2 regions of the Anaerostipes hadrus ATCC 29173 genome follow, and region 2 is predicted to be linked to the other one. Evidence: predicted binding sites of a transcription regulator. Region 2 holds the regulator's gene; the other holds the start of a gene.
The links. Region 2 encodes Rex, which represses fermentation and respiration genes when NADH is low (regulators of the CRP and FNR family bind a similar motif). Its sites were predicted from a motif close to ATTGTTAANTANTTAACAAT; they were not measured.
Positions count from the first base shown of each region.

Region 1 (11,527 bases), 460 kb from region 2:
GTACCACTGTCTTCAATGGTTTTGATACGGTCTGCGATTCTCTTGTCAGATGCTTCTCTTGCATACACTTTCGCTGTCTGCGATGCCTGATCGATGATCTTCTGCTGGTCTTTTGACAGACTGTTATAGAATTCATCACTGACAATCAGCGAAATATAATGTGGCAGATGGTTTGTCTCTACAACATAATCCTGCTGCTCATATAATTTGCTGGAAACGATAACTTCGTAAGGATTCTCCTGTGCATCGATCGTTCCCTGCTGAAGTCCGATATAAACTTCGCTGAACGTCATTGGTGTTGGATTCGCTCCAAGTGTCTTCCAGAACTTCAAATGATAGCTGTTCTCCATCGTACGAATCTTCTGCCCTTTGAAGTCGTTAATACTCTTAACATTCTTATTGGTAGACATAACACGGAATCCCTGATCGGCATATCCAAGTAATTTGTATCCACCCTTCTGATATACTTTCTCCATCTTCTGATAGAACTCTTCATTATCAACAGCTGCTCGTGCCTGTTGGATCGTTGTAAATGCACTTGGCAGGTCAAATACTGCGGTATCTGGAAGGAATGTTACCTGTGGTGCAGTATTCTGTACGACAAATGGGATATCCCCATCTTTACAACTCTCAAGAAGCTCACGGTCTCCTCCGAGCGTACTGTTTGGATAAACTTCGATCTTCATCTTTCCATGACTTAATCTGGAAACTTCTTTTGCAAACTTCTCTGCATAAAGCTGTGTTACCGTATCTTCCGGACTGGAAGTTCCAAGCGGCCATGCATATCTTTGTACTTCGTCTTTCTTTTGTTTCTTCTTACATCCGGATAAACTGAATAATAAGACTCCTGCAAGAAGAACTACGACGGATCTTTTTATGATTTTTCTCATGAAATCCTAAACCTCCTTATAAAAGTGCCAGACTGATCTGTGGAATAAATGTGATCAGAAGTAATGCGATCAGGAAGCAGATAATCAGCGGCATTGCTTTCTGTGCGATCTTCATCACTGGAATATCCGTTAAGGATGATGCCACAAATAAGTTGACTCCAATTGGTGGTGTAACGAAACCAATTGCAAGGTTTACAACCATCATAACACCAAAATGAATCGGATTCATACCGATTGCTGTAACGATCGGTAATAAAATTGGTGTCAAAATAAGAATCGCTGGTGTCGTATCCATGACCATACCTACGATCAACAAGAATATATTGATCACAAGCAAGATCACAATCTTATTATGGAAGTTACCTAAGATCCATGCACTAATGGACTGTGGTACACGCATCAATGTTAATACTCTTGAGAATGCAATGGATGCTGCCAAGATAAACAGAATAGGTGCATATGTTCTCACACCTTCTACCATGATTCCCCAGATATCTTTAAATTTCATGGATTTATAGATAAATAAACTGACTACTAAAGAGTAAAATACAGAAATAACCGCTGCTTCTGTTGGGGATGCGATTCCTGTGTAAATACATCCAAGGATGATAACCGGACTTAAGATTGCAAAAAAGCTTTCTTTAAATACTCCAATAAATCCTTTTGCATGTAACTGATCGATCTCTGCTGCGATCTTTTCCTTATCTTCTCCATGTTTTTTACAATAATAAATGGCATACACCATCAATAAGGCACCAATCAATAATCCTGGTACAACTCCTGCCATAAACAGATCACTTACAGATTCCCCAGATGCCATACCATACATGATAAATGGGATACTTGGCGGTATGATAACTCCAAGCCCGCCCGCAACTGCTACGATTGCTGTTGAAAATGACTTGTCATATCCTAAACGAACTAAGATTGGAATTGTCATGCTTCCTACTGCTGCTACAGTTGCAGGTGCAGATCCTGAGATTGCTCCATAAAATAAGCAGGTTACAATTACTGCACATGGCATTCCTGCCGTTAATTTTCCTATAAAAAACGCAAAAACGTCAAAAATCTTCTTAGAGATTCCCCCTTTTGCCATGATCATTCCAGATAATACAAACATTGGAACTGCAAGTAATGGGAAACTATCAATTCCTCCAAGCATAGAACGAATGACAAATGTCCCACTTGCTGTAAATGATGGATCAAATGCTCCTGGAAGTACAGATACGATCCCAAGGGCGATCGAAATCGGAATTGCAATGATCAGACAAATAAAGAAGAGTAAAAATACGACTGCTGCTGACATTTATTTTTCCTCCTTTTCTTCATCTTTGCGGATCACAATCTTAAATTCAATGATCCAACGTTGGACGATACGAAATGCTACTAAAACAAAACTAAATAGCGGGGCTGCCTGAATATAATACATTGGAATCTGACATGCGGGACTTACCTGTCCACTTTCAAATGCACTCTTTAAATAAAGAACTGCATATGGAATCAGATATAAAAACAAGGCAAGTTCGATCGTGTGGTTCACCACTTTGAACAATGCTTTCCCTCTTCTTGGAAACATTGCTACAAACTGTTCGATTTTAATGGAAATACATTTCTTAGTACAATAACTAACACTGATAAAGCCTGACCAGATAAATAAATATCTTGTCAGTTCCTCTGACCATGAAAGGGACGCTCCAAGTGCATATCTTGCAAATACCTGAATTCCCATGATCACTGTCATGGCGATCAATAATGCTACCATTAGAAATTCTTCCAGATTCTCATCAAGCCATTTTAGCATGATTCACCTCTTTCTACTTTCTATAACAAAAGTCTTTATTTTCACAAACTATGGCAAAACTTTAACAATTTGCTCTACTAAATTATACTGAAAAAATAGGATTTCAGCAAATATTTTTTATGTATTTAAAAAAGAGGAAAAGAATAACCAAGAATCTTCTCCTCTTCTACATTTAATTTTTAAAGATTCAGTTCTTATAATCCCTGATTTTCATGAAGGAACTGAAGCATATTATTTAAGTCATTGACTGCTGCCTGTCCAGGTGCAGATGCTTTTTTCGCTGCTCCGAATGTAAGAGCAGATCCGAATACTTCACCGCAAAGACGGCTGATCAGCCCTGTTCCTGCCATAGACATTGTGATGATCGGACGATCTGCATGTTCTGTATACATTTCTTCTGTTGCACAGAGAAGTGTTAATACGTCACGTCTGCAAGTTGGCATAACTGCGATCTTAGGGATATCAGCACCAAGTTCCTGCATTTTGCAAAGTCTTCTTACGATTTCATCTTTTTCAGGTGTTTTGTCAAAATCATGGTTCGATGCAACAACTTTTACTCCACATTCATGAGCAGCTGCTACGATTGCTTTTACGATCTCATCACCTGTGAATGCTTCTACATCTACAAGATCAACATATCCTGTTTTTGCAGCAGCGATGTTTAATTCTTTGTAAGGTTCTGCTTCGATTGCTTTTTCTCCACCTTCTTTTGATGTACGGAATGTGAAAAGAATTGGTGTTTCACCTAAAGCTTCTCTTAAGTCTTTTAATACGTCTTCTACTTTATCAAATTCGAATACTCCTTCGAACCAGTCAACACGCCATTCCACAACGTCTACAGGGATGCTGTCAAATGTTTTCGCTTCTGCGATGATTTCATCTTTTGTAACACCTACGATAGGTACACAGATTTTAGGAACTCCGCTTCCGATTTCAATATTTCTTACTTTTACTGTATTCATTGACAATTTCCTCCTATTGTCCGAACGTTCTCCCGAAGCATAAACCTCGGGAGTTCCTATTACCAATACTAATTAATTTTTAGATGCCTCTTCTGCATTCTTTAATAATACACCATAACGTACGTTTACGAAAAGTGCTAATAAGATTCCGATTGCTGTAATTACGATATTCATCATGATTACGCTTGTAGATGTCATTTTTGCAGCTGCTGTTAAGATTGTGTAGTTACATAAGCTAGATGCGATCATAACTAAACTTGTGATTGTTCCTTTGATTTTAGGGAACAGATCATTTACAACGGCTGTTGCCATCTGAAGTACTCCGCCTGCTGCTGCATATCCGATCACGAATGCTCCAACATAGCAGATCATAGGTGTCTTAATAATGTAAACTAATGCTAACATTACAAGAGAGATTGCTGGATAAATCACTAGGAATCTTACCTGTTTGAATTTTGTGATCAATACACTTGTTACGAATAATGCTACCATTGTACCTGCAGAATAGTATGTCTGCATCACAGATACGTTCTGAGATGGGATTTTTGCAATTTCAGTACCAAATGTCTGAGCACAGTTTAACCATAACTGGAATGTAGCTGTACTTGTGAATCCGATCAGGATCAATGCAATACTCTCGATAGAAAAATGTGCATTCTTTAAGTTGCTGATGAAAGATTCAGATTTTCCTGCTTCAGATGTTGCTGGGAATGGAGCAAAGATTGCTAAGATTCCCATGATACCGATGCATACACCAGCGATAACTGGAAGCATTAAGTATGACATGCTTGTTCCTGCTACAATACCTAAGAAGAAAGGCATTAATAACTGTGCAACAGAAATGAAGAATTTGATCCCCATTGTTGCGATACCTGTATATTTGTAAATAATTTCAGTTACAGCTGGATATGTTGCTGTATCTAAGAATGAGTTCGCGATACCACCAAGAACTGCTGCGATATAAGCAATTGTTGTGTTTGGTGAGAATGCGATCCCTACTAAGAAAATAACGTATGAAGCACATCCAATGATCACTGATAAACGACGTCCTAATTTGTCAGATAAAGGTCCTGCAAATGGAAGGGAGATCAAACGTCCCAATCCTAATGCTGCTGCAATGGAAGTTACTGCCATAACATCTTTTAATCCCCACTGGCTTGCGAGCATTTCTTTTACTACCTGCTGACTTAAGATGGAACATCCAATTCCATGAATGAAATAGTTCAGATAAAGAACTAAGGCACTTGGTATGTATTTTTTATCCATTTTAATAATTCCTCTCGTTTGCTATATGGTTATGACTGATCTTAGTCATATTTGATATCTAATACTTCTTTCATATGCTCGATCGGCATATGTTTTCCTGTCCATAAGTGGAAAGCAGCATCACCCTGGAATAACATCATTCCAAGACCGTTCATTGTCTTACATCCAGCTTTCTTAGCAAGTCTTAATGTTTCTGTCTCTCTTGGAGCGTAAACTGTATCTGTTACGATCAGGTCTGGACGGAAGTATGTTTCATCAGGAACAACTGTCTGTCCTTCTAATGGTTTCATTCCTACACCAGTTGCCTGTGCGAATAAGTAGCTGTCTGCAATTTCTTCTCTTAATTTATCTTTGTCATCAAGATCGTAAAGATTTACGATACAATCTGTGTTTTCACGGATCTTCTTTACTGTTTCTTCAGCGTTAGCCCAGAATTTATCTTTGATATTGAAGATTGACATTTCTTTGACACCGTCTAATGCAGCCTGAATCTCGATTGCTGTCGCAGCTCCACCAGCACCAGCGATTGTCATTTTTTTACCGATCACGTCAATATCGTTGTCTTTTAATGACTGCATGTATCCGATACCGTCTGTGATATGTCCGATCAGTTTTCCGTTGTCATTTACGATCGTGTTAACAGCTCCTGCCATTTTAGCTGCTGGAGATAACTCGTCTAAGTACTGTCCTACAACTGTTTTGTTCGGCATTGATACGTTAGATCCAACCATCTTTAAAGCACGAAGTCCCTTGACTGCATCCTCTAATGTGCTGTTGTCAACTTCGAATGCTAAGTATGCATAGTCAAGTCCTAATGTTGCGAATGCTTCATTATGCATTGCAGGTGAGCTTGAATGTCTGATTGGATAAGCCATTAATCCGATTAATTCAGTATGTCCTGTAATTCTCTCTGCCATAATTTTACTCCTTAAATAATATGCTTGTTATAAGTTTCATTTACCCAAAAGTTAATTTTTTAACAACCTTATGGTTATATTATATGCTATCTTAATTGATACTTCCAATATATCTTTTAGTGTTTTTTGATAGCTTCAGGCTATCAATCGTGTTATAATGAAAATAACTATTAACTGCTATAATAAGGAAGGTGTTTAACTGTTAAAATAGGCTTATAAAAAATTATAAATATATGTTGGATTTTATAATTTTTATTGGTAGAATAAATTATAAATATTATATGGAGGATTTGTTTATGAGTAAATATTATTCTATCAATAAATTTTCAAAAATATTAGGTATATCGGTTCAAACATTAAGGAATTGGGATAAAAAGGGGAAACTTCATCCACATCACACTTCCAGTAATGGATATAGATATTATTCGCATGAGCAATTAAATCAAGTTATGAATGTAAAACCTAATTTAGATAGAAAAGAACTTATGAAATGAATATCTCAAAATAAAGTGGACAAGGTGGTTGTTTTTTATAAAGACAGATTGTTACGATTTGGATTTGAATTCAAACGTGCCAATAAAGCAAGAAAACTTGTAAAAGAACTGATAGATGATGGTGGTGAAGAAGATGATAAAAACAATTCGAGTCATGCTGATCCCAAATAATAAACAGAATACAAAACTTTTTCGATATGCCAATACTGCCAGATTCGCTTATAACTGGGCGTTAGGAAGAGAAAAAGAAAACTATAAAAATGGTGGTAAGTTCCTATCGGATAGTAATCTGAGAAAAGAATTTACACAATTAAAGAAAACAGAGGAATATTCCTGGTTAAATGAAGTTTCAAATAATGTAACAAAACAAGCGATCAAAGATGCTTGTCATGCATATAAGAGATTTTTCAAAGGATGTTCAAAGTTTCCGAAATTCAAAAGCCGAAAATTTTCTATACCATCTTTTTATCAGGATAATGTAAAGATCCAATTTTCAGATACGCATGTAAAAATTGAGGGTTTTGCTGCTTCCAAAAAGAAGAATAAGCAAAAGATAAACTGGATCAGACTTGCGGAAAAGAATCGGATACCTACGGATTGTAACTATAGTAATCCCCGTATTAAATATGATGGGATCAACTGGTGGATCACAGTAGGCATTGAATACGAAGACTCTGTTACCGTTCCCTCCAATGATGGGATAGGGATCGATCTAGGGATCAAAGATCTAGCGATATGTTCTGACGGTAATAAATATAAGAACATCAATAAAACGAAAAAAGTTAAGAAACTAGAGAAACAAAAACGCAGATTACAGCGTAGCATCTCTCGTTCATACGAGAACAATAAACAAGGAAAGGAATACTGTAAAACGAAGAATGTGATCAAAAAGGAAAAACTTTTATTAATATTAAATCATAGACTAACCAATATCCGTCATGATCATTTACATCATATAACATCAGAGATCGTAAAACGAGAACCAAGTTTTATCTGTATCGAAGATCTAAATGTAAAGGGAATGATGAAAAACAGACATTTATCCAAAGCAGTTCAACAACAGGGATTTTATGAATTTAGGCGGCAGATGGAATATAAATCTGAGTGGAACAATATTCAGGTGATCATTGCAGATCGATTTTTTCCAAGTTCTAAATTATGCAGCTGTTGTGGAAAGATCAAAAAAGATCTGAAGTTATCAGAACGTATTTACAAATGTGAATGTGGAAATGTAATTGACAGAGATCTTCAGGCAGCTTTGAATCTTAAAAAATATGGAGAGGATGTTCTGAAACGATCTGTAGCATAATATGTTCAAGTGATTACAGATATGTACTGATACGTTAGTCAGGAATTAACGCCTATGGAGAGTACAGGAACTTGTGAGTAGTACATGAATTGATTCGTTACAAAAGCATACTCGTTGAAGTAGGAATGAAACATAAAGGTTTATAACTTTTTATAAGTTTTCAGTAACGGTATGTATGAATTTAAATCAACTATACTATTTTCAAAAGGTCGCACAATTACAACATTATCACCAGGCAGCCAAAGAATTAAATATCTCTCAACCTAGTTTAAGCCGTTCGATTGCTAATCTTGAAGAAGAATTAGGTGTTTCTTTATTTCAGAAAAACGGACGTAATATCGAACTTACCAAATACGGCTCTATCTTTTTGGAACATGTCAATCGTATTATAGATGAAATCAAAATTGCTGAAAATAAAATGAAATCCTTAGCTGGCAGTTCCAGCGGGCACATTGATATCGGATATGTATTTCCACTTGCCAAAAGTTATATTCCAAGACTTGTACGAAGTTTCTTAAATCAGCAGGAAAATCATGAGATCACGTTTTCTCTAAGTCAGGAGATCACAAAAAATCTAATTGCGGATCTGAAAAATGAAAAATATGATGTCGTTTTTGGTTCTCTCGTTGCCGATGAACCGGAAATTGAGTTTGTTCCGGTTGTTAATCAGGAAATGGTGATCATTACCCCGCCAGAGCATCCTTTAAAATATAAGAAGAAACTCGTTTTAGAGGATCTGCTGGATTATCCAGTCATTGGTTATGATAAGACTTCTGGTCTTGGACGTTTTACTAATTCTATTTACAAACAAAACCATATCAAACCGTCTATCGCTTTTGAATCTTCGGATGAAAATGCCATCGCTTCCCTTGTTGCAGAAGATTTTGGGATTGGTTTTGTTGCACATGTAGAATCATTACAGGCATATGATGTGGAAATCCTACATCTTAGTAATGTAAAACCTTACCACACTGTTTATATGGCTTATCTTAAAAATATGCCGATGATCCCTGCTGTTCGTAAGTTTATTGAATTCACAAAAGAAACAATAGATATTTTTTATTGATTCTTCAAAAAAGATTTATTTGTTAAATAATTAACCGTGTGTTATACTAAAGCCATCATAAATCATTCACCCAATTTTTATGATTCTAACAACCTCGGATTATATGGAATTTAATTTTTTGATTTTTTGGATTTAATTTTTTGGAGGTTCAATTCTAATGAAAAGCAACTATAAAAACATTTTCACACCATTAACAATTAAGAACATGACAATGAGAAACCGCATCATGATGACACCAATGGGAACTAACTACGGTGAACAGACAGGAGAAATGAGTTTCTTACACATTGATTACTATACAGAAAGAGCAAAAGGCGGAGTTGGTCTGATCATGGTTGAAAACGCAAGTGTTGATTCACCACTTGGATCTAACGGAACAACTCAGATCCGTATCGATCATGACAACTATATGCCTCGTTTCTTCAAATTATGTGAAACATTACACGCTCACGGAGCTTGCGTTGGTGTTCAGTTAAACCACGCTGGTGCTTCTGCTCAGTCTAAGAGAACAAATATGCAGCCAGTATCTGCATCTGATATTCCTTCTAAAGCAGGTGGAGAGATTCCTCGTCCTCTGAAAGTAGAAGAAATTTATGAAATCGTTAAAAAATATGGAGAAGCTGCTGCTCGTGCACAGGCTTGTGGATTTGACTGCGTTGAGATCCATGCAGGACATTCTTACTTATTAAGTCAGTTTATGTCTCCTACAACAAACAAACGTACAGATGAATTCGGTGGATGTCCAGAAAACCGTGCCCGCTTCACAAAATTAGTTGTTGAAGAAGTTCGTAAACAGGTTGGACCTATGTTCCCTATCTTCGTTCGTATCAGTGCTGATGAACTGATGGAAGGTGGAAACACATTAGAAGATACTTTAGAGTTACTTTCTTACTTCCAGGAAGAAGTTGATGCATTTGACGTATCTGCTGGATTAAATGGTTCTCTTCAGTTCCAGATCGATGCCAACTACTTAAAAGATGGTTGGAGATCTTACATGGCAAAAGCTGTCAGAGAAAAATACAACAAACCTTGTGTAACTATGGGTAACATCCGTGATCCTCGTGTCGCTGACGATATCTTAGAGCGTGGAGATGCTGATATCATCGGTATGGGTCGTGGACTGATTGCTGATCCTCACTGGGTGAAAAAAGTTGCTACAGGACATGAAGATGACATCAGAAAATGTATTTCTTGTAACATCGGATGTGCTGGAAACCGTATCGGAGTTAACCGTCCAATCCGTTGTACAGTAAACCCTACTGTAAACTCTGGATTTGATTATAAAAAGAAAAAAGTAAATAAACCTTGTAACGTTGTTGTTATCGGTGGTGGTACTGCTGGTCTTGAAGCTGCTTGTACAGCTGCTGAAGTTGGATGTACTACATTCTTATTCGAAAAGAATGATCACCTTGGTGGATTAGCTGTTGAAATCTCTAAGATTCCAGATAAGAAACGTTTAAGAGACTTCCCTGACTACCTTGTACACCGTGCTTCTAAATTAACAAACCTGTTTATCTTCAAAGGACAGGAAGCAACTCTGCCATTAATTAAAGCACTGCATCCAAACATCATCGTAAACTCAACAGGTTCTAATCCTTTACTTCCACCAATCAAAGGATTACATGACCACATCGACAAAGAAGGATCTAAAGTAGCTTCTATCACAGGAATGATCAACCACTTAGCTGATTATCCAGAAAACTGCACAGGTAAGAAAGTTGTTGTCGTTGGTGGTGGAGCTGTAGGTCTTGACGTTGTTGAATACTTTGCTCCAAAAGGTGCGCAGGTAAGCATCGTAGAAATGATGCCTCAGATTGGTAAAGACTTAGATCCAGTATCTAAATGTGGAACAAACACATTAATGAGAGAACACAATGTAAATCAGATGACTGAAACAGCTCTTTGCGAAGTAAAAGCTGATGCATTCACAGTAAAAGCTAATGGAGAAGAAAAAGATCTTCCTTTCGATTATGGATTCGTATGCTTAGGAATGAGAGCAAACGCTCCTGTTCTTGATGAAATCCGTGAAGCATTCGCTGATACTAACGTTGAAATCATTAATATCGGTGACAGCGTACGTGCTAGAAGAATCATTGATGGTGTTCAGGAAGGACATAACATCTTAAATGTACTTGCAGATCATGAATATCTGTAAGATATAACAAAACATATAATAATAACAATCATACAATAAAGAAAGCGGTTTAAATTTTAACTTGCTATCCTACCTACCTTAAAAATAAATATAAAAGTTGCAAAAACCCCTGAAGAAAATCAATTCTTCAGGGGTTTTTGTTTTCATGGTTTGATCTTAAGCTTCTGCCCTTCTTCTGTTTTCAATGTGTACGTTAGATCTTTTTCATCCAATTCATATGTCATCTGATCATCATTTTCTCTTGTTCCATACAGATATTCATTTCCTGTAAATTCATCCAAGAAAGCTTCAAAATAGACTTTATCACCTCTCTGATTGGTTCCAGACAACAATATTTCTTCATTCTTTATCTTAGTCTGCTGTTTCTTTAGCACTTTTATTGTAATGATCTGGTCAATTGGTGTTACGATCAGATCATCTAATTGAATTGTCTGGCCTTTTACTTTGATTTCTTGATCGATGCTCACTGTTTTTGTTGCTTTTTTGAACCTTTGATTCTTTAATACAAATTTAAAATGATACAACTTGTTTTTTACCCGGACTTTTAATGATATTTTAGGATTTACTGGTATATCCTGCCGTTGATAGTTGACTGATAAGAAATGTATCGTTCCTTTTTTAACATTTTCTTTTCCTAAAACTGCATATCCTCTGTTTTCTTCTGGTT
Region 1 covers NZ_AP028031.1:1,627,761-1,639,287, forward strand. The annotation lists gene QUE18_RS07935 (TRAP transporter substrate-binding protein) at 1-890, opposite strand, end outside; gene QUE18_RS07940 (TRAP transporter large permease) at 907-2,196, opposite strand; gene QUE18_RS07945 (TRAP transporter small permease) at 2,197-2,691, opposite strand; gene aroD (type I 3-dehydroquinate dehydratase) at 2,886-3,653, opposite strand; gene QUE18_RS07955 (MFS transporter) at 3,726-4,919, opposite strand; gene QUE18_RS07960 (shikimate dehydrogenase) at 4,961-5,836, opposite strand; partial or broken gene QUE18_RS13895 (IS607 family transposase) at 6,133-6,501, shown strand; gene QUE18_RS07975 (RNA-guided endonuclease InsQ/TnpB family protein) at 6,464-7,639, shown strand; gene QUE18_RS07980 (LysR family transcriptional regulator) at 7,815-8,705, shown strand; gene QUE18_RS07985 (oxidoreductase) at 8,863-10,860, shown strand; gene QUE18_RS07990 (DUF4179 domain-containing protein) at 11,004-11,527, opposite strand, start outside.
Region 1: a site for Rex is predicted at 5,884-5,903, ahead of QUE18_RS07960 (shikimate dehydrogenase). Genes of this name have one in related genera too.

Region 2 (11,527 bases):
CATCTTCTCGTGCAACGATAGTTGTTGCATCTTTTAAAACAGCTGTACAATGATATTTCTCTGCAAGATCTTGTGCACTCTGACATAGATCTTCTTTGATCTGTGTGATATCACATGACATCAATCTTGCTGCCTCCATCAAATGTGGAGTCATGATCGTCCCATATGGATAATCAATTTTCATGTTAAATCTACTGATTATATTTAATCCGTCTGCATCAATGACCAATGGTTTTTTTCCTTTTTTCAAAACCATCTCTAACATTTCTTTCATTTCTTCACTGACACCAACTCCTGGGCCAAACAAGATACAATCACACCATTCTAAAGATTCTTCTAAATCTTTTCGTTCTCCAAATAAAATTTCTGGAAGTCTTGTCTGTAAAATCTGACGATTTCCAGCATCAGAAAGCACTTTCACAAGTCCTGCACCCATCCGAAGTGCTGCCTCTGCTGCAAAACATGCAGCTCCTGACATTGTTTCATTTCCAGCAATGATCAAAATCTTCCCATAGCTTCCTTTATTGGAATATGCTTTTCTTTCTGGCATTAAATGATCACTTTCCTCTAATATATATCCTGTCGCATACTTTTTGATCGTCTGGTCATGAAATCCTATGGATACCAGTTTAATATCTCCACAATATTCTCGTCCTGGATATAATAAATGACCTCTTTTATATCCACCAAATGTAACTGTTGATGACGCATGCACTGCACATCCAAGAATCTTTCCACTATCTCCACTGATTCCAGATGGAATATCAATTGCGATCACAGGCTTACCACATGCATTGATCCGTTCAATGACTTCTTTATAAACACCACCAACTTCTCTAGAAAGTCCAACTCCAAAAATCCCTTCGATCAAAAGATCATATTCATGAAAATTTACATCTTCACAATCTATCGGAAAATAGCCTAGATTCTTAAGTATCTGAAGCTGTAATTTCAGATCTGCTGAAGCTTTTTCTATATTACCAACGATCATATAATCCACTAAATAATCCTGCTCCAACAAAATTCTCGTACAAGCAAGTGCATCTCCTCCATTATTGCCAATTCCTGAAATGATCAATATCCTCTGTGAATGATCTGCTATCTGTGCAGCCTTATCTGCAACTGCTTTAGATGCTCTTTCCATCAATACAAGTCCCGGAATTCCTATTCCATGAATCGTCTCATGATCGACCGTTTGCATCTCCTGATTCTTTAATACATATCTCATACGCATTCTCCTATCGCAAAAGCTTGTGCAAATTCTCTTGTATTCGTGATCGATACATGAATTCTTGAAACTTGTTTATCTTTTGCTATCTCTTTCGCATTTCCATATAATTTGACATATGGCGCACCTGATTCATTTCTCAACACTTCAATCTCATATGGTTCCACACCGAAAAAGCCGGTTCCAAATACTTTGGAAACGGCTTCTTTTACAGCAAAATTGCCAGCTAAAGTCGTAGCATTGTCTTTTGCATATGCTAATTCAGTTGTCGTAAAAATTCTTGAAAGATGTCTTCCTCGAAGAATCATCTCTTCTATCCGGTATATCTCTACGAGATCTGTTCCTATTCCAGCAATCATCTTCTTACCTGCTATTCGTTCTCACTCTCTTCACGGTTGTGGACATTGTATGTTAATGTCATCAGACTTTCTGCTAAATGTACATTCTCTACTGTAACATTATCTGGTAAATGAAGATCGATTGGTGCAAAATTCCAGAATCCTTTAATTCCCCATTCTGCCATCTTCTTTGCGATCGCAGGTGCCTGATCCTTCGGAATTGTCAGTGCAGCGATCTTAATTCCATGTGTTTTGATAAAGTTCTCTAGTTCATCTGTATCAAGAACTTTCACTCCACGGACAGAAATTCCGATCAGCTTTGGATTCACATCAAAAAGTGCCATGACTTTGTATCCATAATCTTCATTAAAAGACTGATAATTCGCAAGAGCCTGTCCAAGATTTCCGGCTCCAACAATGATCATGTCATTTCTCTTATCCAGACCTAAGATCTTACCAATCTCTGTATACAGATTATCTACATTATATCCGTATCCCTGCTGCCCAAATCCACCAAAATTGTTAAGGTCCTGACGAATCTGCGATGCTGTTACCATCATCTGTTCACTTAATTCTTTTGAAGAGATTCTTGTAATATTCTTCGCTTTTAACGCTCCTAAATATCTGAAATACCTAGGAAGTCGTTTGATAACTGCTGAGGAAATATTCTTATCTGAGTTTGCCATTTTATTCCTCCAAAATCTTTATTTCGCTTATAATTATATAAGATTGTCTAATAACTGTCAATCTTTCCGTCATGAAAATATTTCATTTTTTCAAAAAATATGGTATTCTGAGAAATAATGTCTATAATAAAAAATTTGAAAGGGGTATCTTAATGATATTATCATGCCAGAATATCTGCAAAACATTTGTCGAAAAACCAGTCTTGCAGAATATCTCATTTCACTTAAATGAAAACGACCGGCTGGCGATCATCGGATATAACGGTGCCGGAAAATCGACACTTTTAAAAATATTGATTGGTGAAATCTCTTATGATGAAGGTGAAATTTCTTTAAAGAAAGACGCAAGCATTGGCTATCTTGCCCAACATCAGGATCATACATTCCACCATACAATTTTTGATGAACTTCTTTCCGTCAAAAAAGAAGTCATTGAATTAAATGAACAGATGCGTACCTATGAACAGGAAATGAAACATCTGACCGGTGATGCACTAGAACAAAAAATGAACCAGTATACAAATGCTACTCATAGATTTGAGCAATTAAATGGTTTTGCATACAAAAGTGAGATCACAGGAATCTTAAAAGGACTTGGCTTTTCTGAAGAAGATTTCACAAAAGAGATCAACACTTTATCTGGAGGTCAAAGAACTCGTGTTGCTCTTGGTAAGTTACTGCTTAAAAATCCTGATATTCTGCTTCTTGACGAACCAACAAACCACTTGGATGTTGATTCCATAAGGTGGCTTGAAAATTACCTGTCTCATTACAAAGGAGCTGTGATCATCGTATCTCATGACCGCTATTTTCTTGATAAGATTGTCAATAAGGTCATGGAGATCGACCAAGGACACTCCATGCTGTTTGATGGAAATTATACAACATTTATCGAAAAACGTGATCAGATCAAAGCAATCCGTTTAAAAGAATACAAAAATCAGCAACAAGAGATCAAACATCAACAAGAAGTTATCAAAAAATTAAAACAGTTCAATCGTGAAAAATCAATCAAACGTGCAGAAAGCCGTGAAAAAGCTTTAAATAAGATTGATGTATTGGAGAAACCTACGGAATATAATGCTGATATGCGTCTTAGCATTGAACCAGAGATCATCAGTGGGAATGATGTTCTGACTTTAAAAGATGTATCCAAATCTTTTGGAAACAAATCATTATTCCATGGATTAAGTGCTGATATTTTTCGTGAAGAACGCGTTGCCCTGATCGGACCAAACGGAACTGGTAAAACAACACTGTTAAAGATCATTTGCAAAAAAATCAGTAATAATGGTGGTACGATCAGCCTTGGAGCTGGAGTTTCCATTGGATACTATGACCAGGCACAAGATAACTTAGATGATTCCAAAACGATTTTTGATGAAATTTCAGATGCTTATCCAGATCTTAATAACACAAAGATCCGCAATACTTTGGCTGCATTTTTATTTTATGGAGAAGACGTTTTCCGCCCGATCTCCTCTTTAAGCGGTGGAGAAAAAGGGCGTGTTTCTCTTGCAAAATTAATGCTGTCTCATGCGAATTTTCTGATTCTTGATGAGCCTACAAACCATTTAGATATTCAGTCTAAGGAGATTCTGGAATCTGCAATGAATGCTTATACTGGAACAATCCTTTATGTTTCACATGATCGTTATTTTATCAACAAAACTGCAACACGAATCTTAGAAATCTCTGATCATGGATTAACTTCTTATCCTGGAAATTATCAGGATTATATTGCTCAGAAGGAAAAAGAAAAGGCATCTCTTACTTCTTCTACTGCTTCCTCTGTTTCTGTTGATACAGAATCCAAACTCGATTGGAAACAGCAAAAAGAAGAACAAGCAAAACAGAGAAAAAGAGAAAATCGTCTCAAAAAAGTCGAAGAGCAGATCACTGAGTTGGAAACGAAACAAAAAGAACTTTCAGAAGCTATGTCTTTACCTGAAAATGCTTCTGATCCTGCGAAATTAATGGAACTTAGCAATGAGCAGGCTTCCATCGCTTCTTCTTTGGAAGAACTTTATGAAGAATGGGAAACTCTTTGCTAATTTGCGAAAAAACATATATAATAGTAACGTTAACCGTATTGAAAAACAGGAGGTTTTTATGAAACTAATATCCTTTGTTGTACCTTGCTACAACTCTCAGGAATATATGAGACACTGTATTGATACCTTATTACCAGGTGGAGATCAGGTGGAGATCCTGATCGTTAACGATGGATCTTCTGACAACACTGCTGCAATCGCAGATGAATATGAAAAAAAATATCCTGGCATCTGCCGTGCACTTCATCAGGAAAATAAAGGTCATGGTGGTGCTGTAAATACAGGAATCAAAAATGCCACGGGTATTTACTTAAAAGTTGTGGATAGTGATGATTGGGTAAATGAATATGCTTATGGAGAAATTCTTGATACTCTTGCGAATTTCTACAAACAGGGAACTGTCCTTGATATGCTGCTTTCCAACTATGTATATGAAAAACAGGGAGTCAAGAAAAAAACTGTTATTCATTATCGTCATGCAATCCCCAAAGATCAGATTTTTTGTTGGGATGATGTTGGACGTTTTCCTGTCAGCCAGTATATTTTAATGCACTCTGTCATTTATCGTACTGCACTGCTTCGTGAATGCGATCTAGAGCTTCCAGAGCATACATTCTATGTGGATAATATTTATGTATTCAAACCACTTCCATATGTAAAAACAATGTATTATCTGGATGTTAACTTCTATCGTTATTTCATTGGACGTGATGATCAGTCTGTCAATGAGACAAATATGATCAAACGTATCGACCAGCAGTTTAAAGTTACTTATATCATGATTGATTATATGACTCAGTTTAATCTTGTAAGTAAGCCATTAGAACGTTATATGAGACATTATCTTTCCATTATCATGTGTATTTCTTCCGTGATTTCTGTAAAATCTGGACAGAAAGAGCATTTAAAGATGCGAAAAGAATTATGGAAATATTTATATGACAGTGACAAACGTCTGTATCGTAAGATCCGTCATAATATTACAAGCTGTGCAGTAAATCTGCCTGGATATGTTGGAAGAAAAAGCTACGATTGCTATGTATAAAGCAGCTCGTAGATTTATCGGATTTAACTAAATATTTTTACATTAAAAGGTCCTGCAGAGGGCCTTTTTCTTGTTCCCCTCATCTTTTATTCTGCGTATTCTAATAATATAAAGTATGAAAGGCAACTTTCCATGCAGATTTCTGTTTCAAAACAAATCCATGCTGATCTTGCCCATCAGCATGGTTTTCTTGGAGAAGGTATCGGCATTGCCTATCTTGATACTGGCCTTTTCCCACATAAAGATTTCTCTCCGCATTCCACACGGATCGCCAAATTTGTAGATTTTGTTCATTCCAAATCTTTCAGCTATGACGATAATGGACATGGAACTCATATTACCGGCATCGCTGCTTCCTCTGCAACATTTGGTTCCGATTATTTGGGAATTGCTCCAAAATCCCATATCGTTTCTTTAAAAGTACTGGATGCCTCAGGAAACGGTGTTCAAAGCGCCTTCTTACAGGGTCTTGACTGGATTCATGAGTATCATCGCTCCTATCAGATCCGTATCGTTAACATCTCAATAGGAAGTCCTGGTTCCGAGGATAGTTCAGCCTCCAAAGAACTATTAAAACATGTCAACGCCCTATGGGATGATGGTCTTGTTGTTTGTATTGCCGGCGGAAACCATGGTCCAAAACCATACAGTATTTCAATTCCTGGAAATAGTCCAAAAATCATCACTGTTGGTTCCAGCGACGATAATTTTCAAATGATCGGAAGAAAACACTTCTCTTCAGGATATTCCGGACGCGGTCCCACAACATCCTGCGTTATGAAGCCGGATGTTGTTGCCCCTGGAACAAATATTTTTTCGTGTTCCTTAAATAACCGCTATGCTATCAAAAGTGGTACTTCCATGGCAACCCCTGTCGTCTCTGGTTCTTTTGCTCTCCTGCTCGAAAAATATCCTTTTTACACCAATAAGGATATAAAAATGAAACTGCGAAAAAACTGCGACAAATTAAAAACCCCCAGACACCATCAGGGCTGGGGGCAGATTAATCTAAAAAAATTAATGGATCTTTGATAAACTTGTATCCTTAAACTTCCTCGTCAAATAAAAATTCACATAAGACCTGATTACTGACTAAGATACCATCTTGCGTCAGAAAAACTCGGTCTCCTTCTTCTTTCATCATGCCTTGTTTCATGGATTCTATCAATTGCTTTCCATAGACAGAATCCATGGAGCAACCAAAACGTTCTATAAACTCTTTCTTCGAAATGCCTTTCGTCTTTCGAAGTCCAAGAAACATAAATTCTTCCATCTGTTCATAAACTGATAACGAACAGGCTCCTTCATATGCATCTCCGAACGATTGAATCTCTAAATAGTCTTTCATATCGGATGGATTCTCAAAACGTTTCTCATCCAGATACGAAGAGGCATTAAGCCCCACTCCCAAATACGGAATATGGGACCAATACCCAAGATTATGTCTGCTTTTAAAACCTGGCTTTGCATAATTTGAAATCTCATATTTGTCGTAACCATATTCGTTTAAAATCTTTTCTGTCATTCGATACATTAAAACTTCATCTTCTTCTGATGGAAGAAGTTCCTCTAACTTGTTATCTTCGTAAAAAGGTGTTCCCTCTTCAATGATCAGACTATACGCAGAAATATGTTCTGGAGAAAGTTTAGCTATTTTTCTTAAATTCTCTTCATAAGAAGTTAATGTTTGTTTCGGCACCGCACTCATCAAGTCAACATTGATGTTCAAAAATCCAGCTTGTCTTGCCCAGTCGAAACTTTGTAAAAATTCTTCATAGGTATGAATTCTTCCCAGATACTCCAACTCTTCTTTCACTGTTGACTGCAAGCCAAAACTAATCCTGTTGATCCCATTTTCCCTATATGTACATAGTTTTTTTAAATCTACTGTTCCTGGATTCGCTTCAATCGTAATCTCAGCATCCTCACAAATATGAAAATGTTCAAATATAGTTTCACAAATCATTTGAATATCTTCTCTTCTAAGATATGATGGCGTTCCGCCTCCAATAAAGACGGTTACAACGTCTCGTGCTGCTAATTTCTTTCCCCAGAAAATCAGTTCTTCTTTTAGTTTCCCCAGGTATGCATGGATCGTTTCCTCCTCTGCCCGAAAGGAACAGAAATCACAATATCTGCACTTACTTTTACAAAATGGAATATGAATATAAAGCTCGATCGTATTAGTCTTCATCTAACTTCAGAACACTCATGAATGCTTCCTGTGGAATTTCAACATTTCCTACCTGACGCATTCGTTTCTTTCCTTTCTTCTGTTTCTCTAACAGCTTTCTCTTACGGGAGATATCTCCACCGTAACATTTGGCAAGAACGTCTTTTCTCATTGCTTTGACAGTTTCTCTTGCAATGACTTTACTTCCAATCGCTGCCTGAATCGGTACTTCAAACATATGTCTTGGAATTTCTTCTTTTAATTTTGTACACATCTTACGTCCACGCTCATACGCGGTATCTTCATGTACAATAAAAGAAAGCGCATCAACTTCTTCTTTGTTGATCAAAATGTCTAATTTTACAAGTCTTGATGTCTGATATCCTTTCATTTCGTAATCTAAGGATGCATAACCTCTGGAACGTGATTTTAATGCATCAAAGAAATCATAAATGATTTCATTTAATGGAAGTTCATAACGAAGTAATGCCCTCGTCTCTTCCATATACTCCATTCCAAGATATACGCCTCGTCTTTCCTGGCATAATCCCATGATCGCTCCAACAAACTCAGAAGTTACCATGATCTCCGCTGTTACGATTGGTTCTTCCATATGGTCGATCTCGGATGGATCTGGAAGATTGGATGGATTCGTTAATTCGATCATACTTCCATCCGTCTTATATACGCGATAAATAACGCCTGGTGCTGTTGTTACAAGATCCAAGTTATATTCTCTCTCCAAACGTTCCTGAATGATCTCTAAATGCAATAATCCAAGAAATCCACATCTAAATCCAAATCCTAACGCAACGGATGTCTCTGCTTCAAATTGTAGTGCTGCATCATTTAACTGTAATTTTTCTAATGCATCTCTTAAATCCGGATATTTTGCTCCATCTGTTGGATATAGTCCACAATATACCATAGGATTTACTTTTTTGTATCCTGGAAGTGGTTCAGCACATGGATCATCTGCATCTGTAATCGTATCACCAACTCTGGTTCCCTGTACATTTTTAAGGCTGGCTGTAACATATCCAACCATCCCTGCTGTCAGTTCATCACATGGATTGAATCTTCCTGCCCCAAATGTACCAACTTCTACAACTTCTGCACTCTCTCCAGTTGCCATCATCTTCATCTTTGTTCCGACTTTGATCGTTCCTTCTTTGATCCTTGTAAAGATGATAACTCCTTTATATGCATCATACATACTGTCAAAGATCAATCCTTGTAATGGTGCATTCTTATCGCCCTCTGGTGATGGAATCTTCTCTACGATCTGCTTTAATACCTGTTCTACATTTAGTCCGCTTTTTGCAGAAATCTGAGGTGCATCTTCTGCATCGATTCCGATCACATCTTCAATTTCTGCTTTAACACGCTCTGGATCTGCACTCGGAAGATCGATCTTGTTGATAACCGGCATAACTTCTAAGTCGTGATCAATCGCAAGATAAACATTTGCCAATGTCTGTGCCTCTATTCCCTGTGCAGCATCGACAACAAGGATTGCTCCCTCACATGCTGCAAGACTTCGTGATACTTCATAATTAAAGTCCACGTGTCCCGGTGTATCAATCAAGTTAAAAATATATTCTTCCCCATCGTCAGCTTTATAAACAATTCGTACTGCCTGCGATTTGATCGTAATCCCACGTTCTCTTTCAAGATCCATGTTATCAAGAACCTGCTCCTGCATCTCTCGATCCGTTAATGTTCCTGTCATCTGAATGATTCGATCTGCTAATGTTGATTTTCCGTGATCTATATGTGCGATAATACAAAAATTTCGTATTTTACTCTGATCTATTGCCATAAGTTCCTCCTAATTATATTTCAAGTACATATGTCTTTTCAGACACTCCATTTTAGTATAACACATTATTTAATAATTCAGCAAGTAAACTCATAGACGCTTTTGCTTCTGATAACGTATTATTCTGCGCACCAACTTCCACTAACAAGCTTCTTCCTCTGTAGTGCAGATTATAACGATATCCTTTTACGTAAATTTTTCGTGTAAATCCAGGGTATTTCAAAGCAGCCTGTGCTTGCAATTGCAGGCTGAACGCAAGATTTGTCTGCTTATTTGGATTCTTTAAATATTTGATATTTCCATTTGTTGCTGTACGGCTCATTCCATTAAAAAACATGATCTGCGCCATTCTCTTTCCATTTTGTCTCGTCACAAGCTTTGTCGATTCATTGACTCCATCCCTGTGCAGATCGATCACAACCTGAATGGATGGATATTTTTTTAGATTCTTTTCAATTGCAGTTGCTGCATAATTATAAGCCTTAGATCGCTCCTCTTTTCCGTTTTTTACATCGTAAATGTTACGATCATGTACAACCTTGATATTTTTTTGCTCCAATCTCTTCGTTAAAACATCTCCAACACCGATCACAGTATCTGATTTTCTTCCTTTCCTGCTGCCACGGTATGCCTCACTCCCATGTGTATGATAAATTAAAATCTGCGGTTCATCAGATTTCCTTAATTTTAAGTTCGTGTTTAATAAAACTTTTCCATTTAACTCATTCTCTGTCGCCATTGTCGTACTGTCGATCTGATAAATATATTTTCTTAAATATTTTGAATTTTCCCATTTTTTTGCATGAAACAACTTTTCTTCTTTTTTTACCTCCTCTACCACCTCATCCGTTGTTTCATCATCCTGAAAATAATAATCTTGCTGTACCAGATCTTCTTCTTTTTTATCCTTATAATCTGTGCGATATTGTAAGATCGGTACTGTTTCCTGATAATACATACGGACCATGTCCGATAGAATATTTCCCGAAAATGTCACTTCCTTCTTAGATACTGCCGGAAAAAATCCTGTCATGATCCCATGATAATAATGATCCATGAATTCTAAAACCATTCCCTGCACATTGATCTTCTGACTGAAAAAAATGATCAGAAAACAACCGATCATAATACTCAATATCCATCTCTTTCTTTTCTCCATACTTTCATTGTATTCATTCATATTTTAATTATGCAGTAAATGATTGATTCCTTCAGATATCGTATAACTGATCCGTTTCATAGATTCATCAATATTTTTTGGTGTAACATGCATGGAAATAAATTCTTCATCAATATTTTCAGAAACATTTTCCAGAGATTTTTCTCCAAAAACATCATGAATGATCGCTGGAACAGAAATTACCGTTGGAACACCAATTGCAAGAACTGGAACACCGATCGTATGCTGTGTAATCTCATTTCTATGGTTTCCAACACCTGAACCCGGTGCAATTCCCGTATCGCTGATCTGGATCGTTTTATTTAACCTGCTATAACTTCTGGCCGCCAGAGCATCGATCACGATAACAACATCTGGTTTTATCCGGTCTGCTAATGATTCTAAAATCTCACTTGTCTCAATTCCCGTCTGTGCCATAACCCCCGGTGCGATCGCACTTAGTTCAAATTGATAGCTTGCGATCCCCTCTTTTTGCAAATGTCTTGTAATATATAGATTGTTCACAACTTTAGGTCCTAACGAATCCGCTGTCACATTAGCATTTCCAAGTCCTGCGATCAGTATTTTTTTCTTTTTGTTTAACATTTCCTTTAAATTTAAAAACAATGCTTCACTCATTTCTTTATGAAAACTACCATCGTTTGTCGACAGATCTTTCGCCTCGATCGTAATATAGGTTCCCTTTGGTTTTCCTAAAGAGTCCTCCCCTTTTTTGTTTTTGATGATGATCTTTGTTTCTTTTATATGATTCGTTGTATCAATTCTTGTCTTTACGATAATTCCTGACTGTGCAGAGCCAATATTCTTCTCTTCTTTTAATTCCAGTGCCAGATCTGTACGATTTTGCATTGATTTTGCCTCCTTTTTTCTCTAGTATGTGATTGTTTTTAAAAAAATATTACATTTTTTCCCCAAAGATATTGACAAATTCAATCATTTTCTATAAGATATAACAGTATGTTTTGTGTATAGCTAACCGTGTCTCGCTATAGACAAGATTC
Region 2 covers NZ_AP028031.1:1,163,692-1,175,218, reverse strand. The annotation lists gene QUE18_RS05710 (bifunctional ADP-dependent NAD(P)H-hydrate dehydratase/NAD(P)H-hydrate epimerase) at 1-1,228, opposite strand, end outside; gene acpS (holo-ACP synthase) at 1,225-1,587, opposite strand; gene QUE18_RS05700 (redox-sensing transcriptional repressor Rex) at 1,599-2,252, opposite strand; gene QUE18_RS05695 (ABC transporter ATP-binding protein) at 2,405-4,306, shown strand; partial or broken gene QUE18_RS05690 (glycosyltransferase family 2 protein) at 4,365-5,382, shown strand; gene QUE18_RS05685 (S8 family peptidase) at 5,484-6,383, shown strand; gene hemW (radical SAM family heme chaperone HemW) at 6,397-7,545, opposite strand; gene lepA (translation elongation factor 4) at 7,535-9,346, opposite strand; gene spoIIP (stage II sporulation protein P) at 9,399-10,472, opposite strand; gene gpr (GPR endopeptidase) at 10,530-11,375, opposite strand.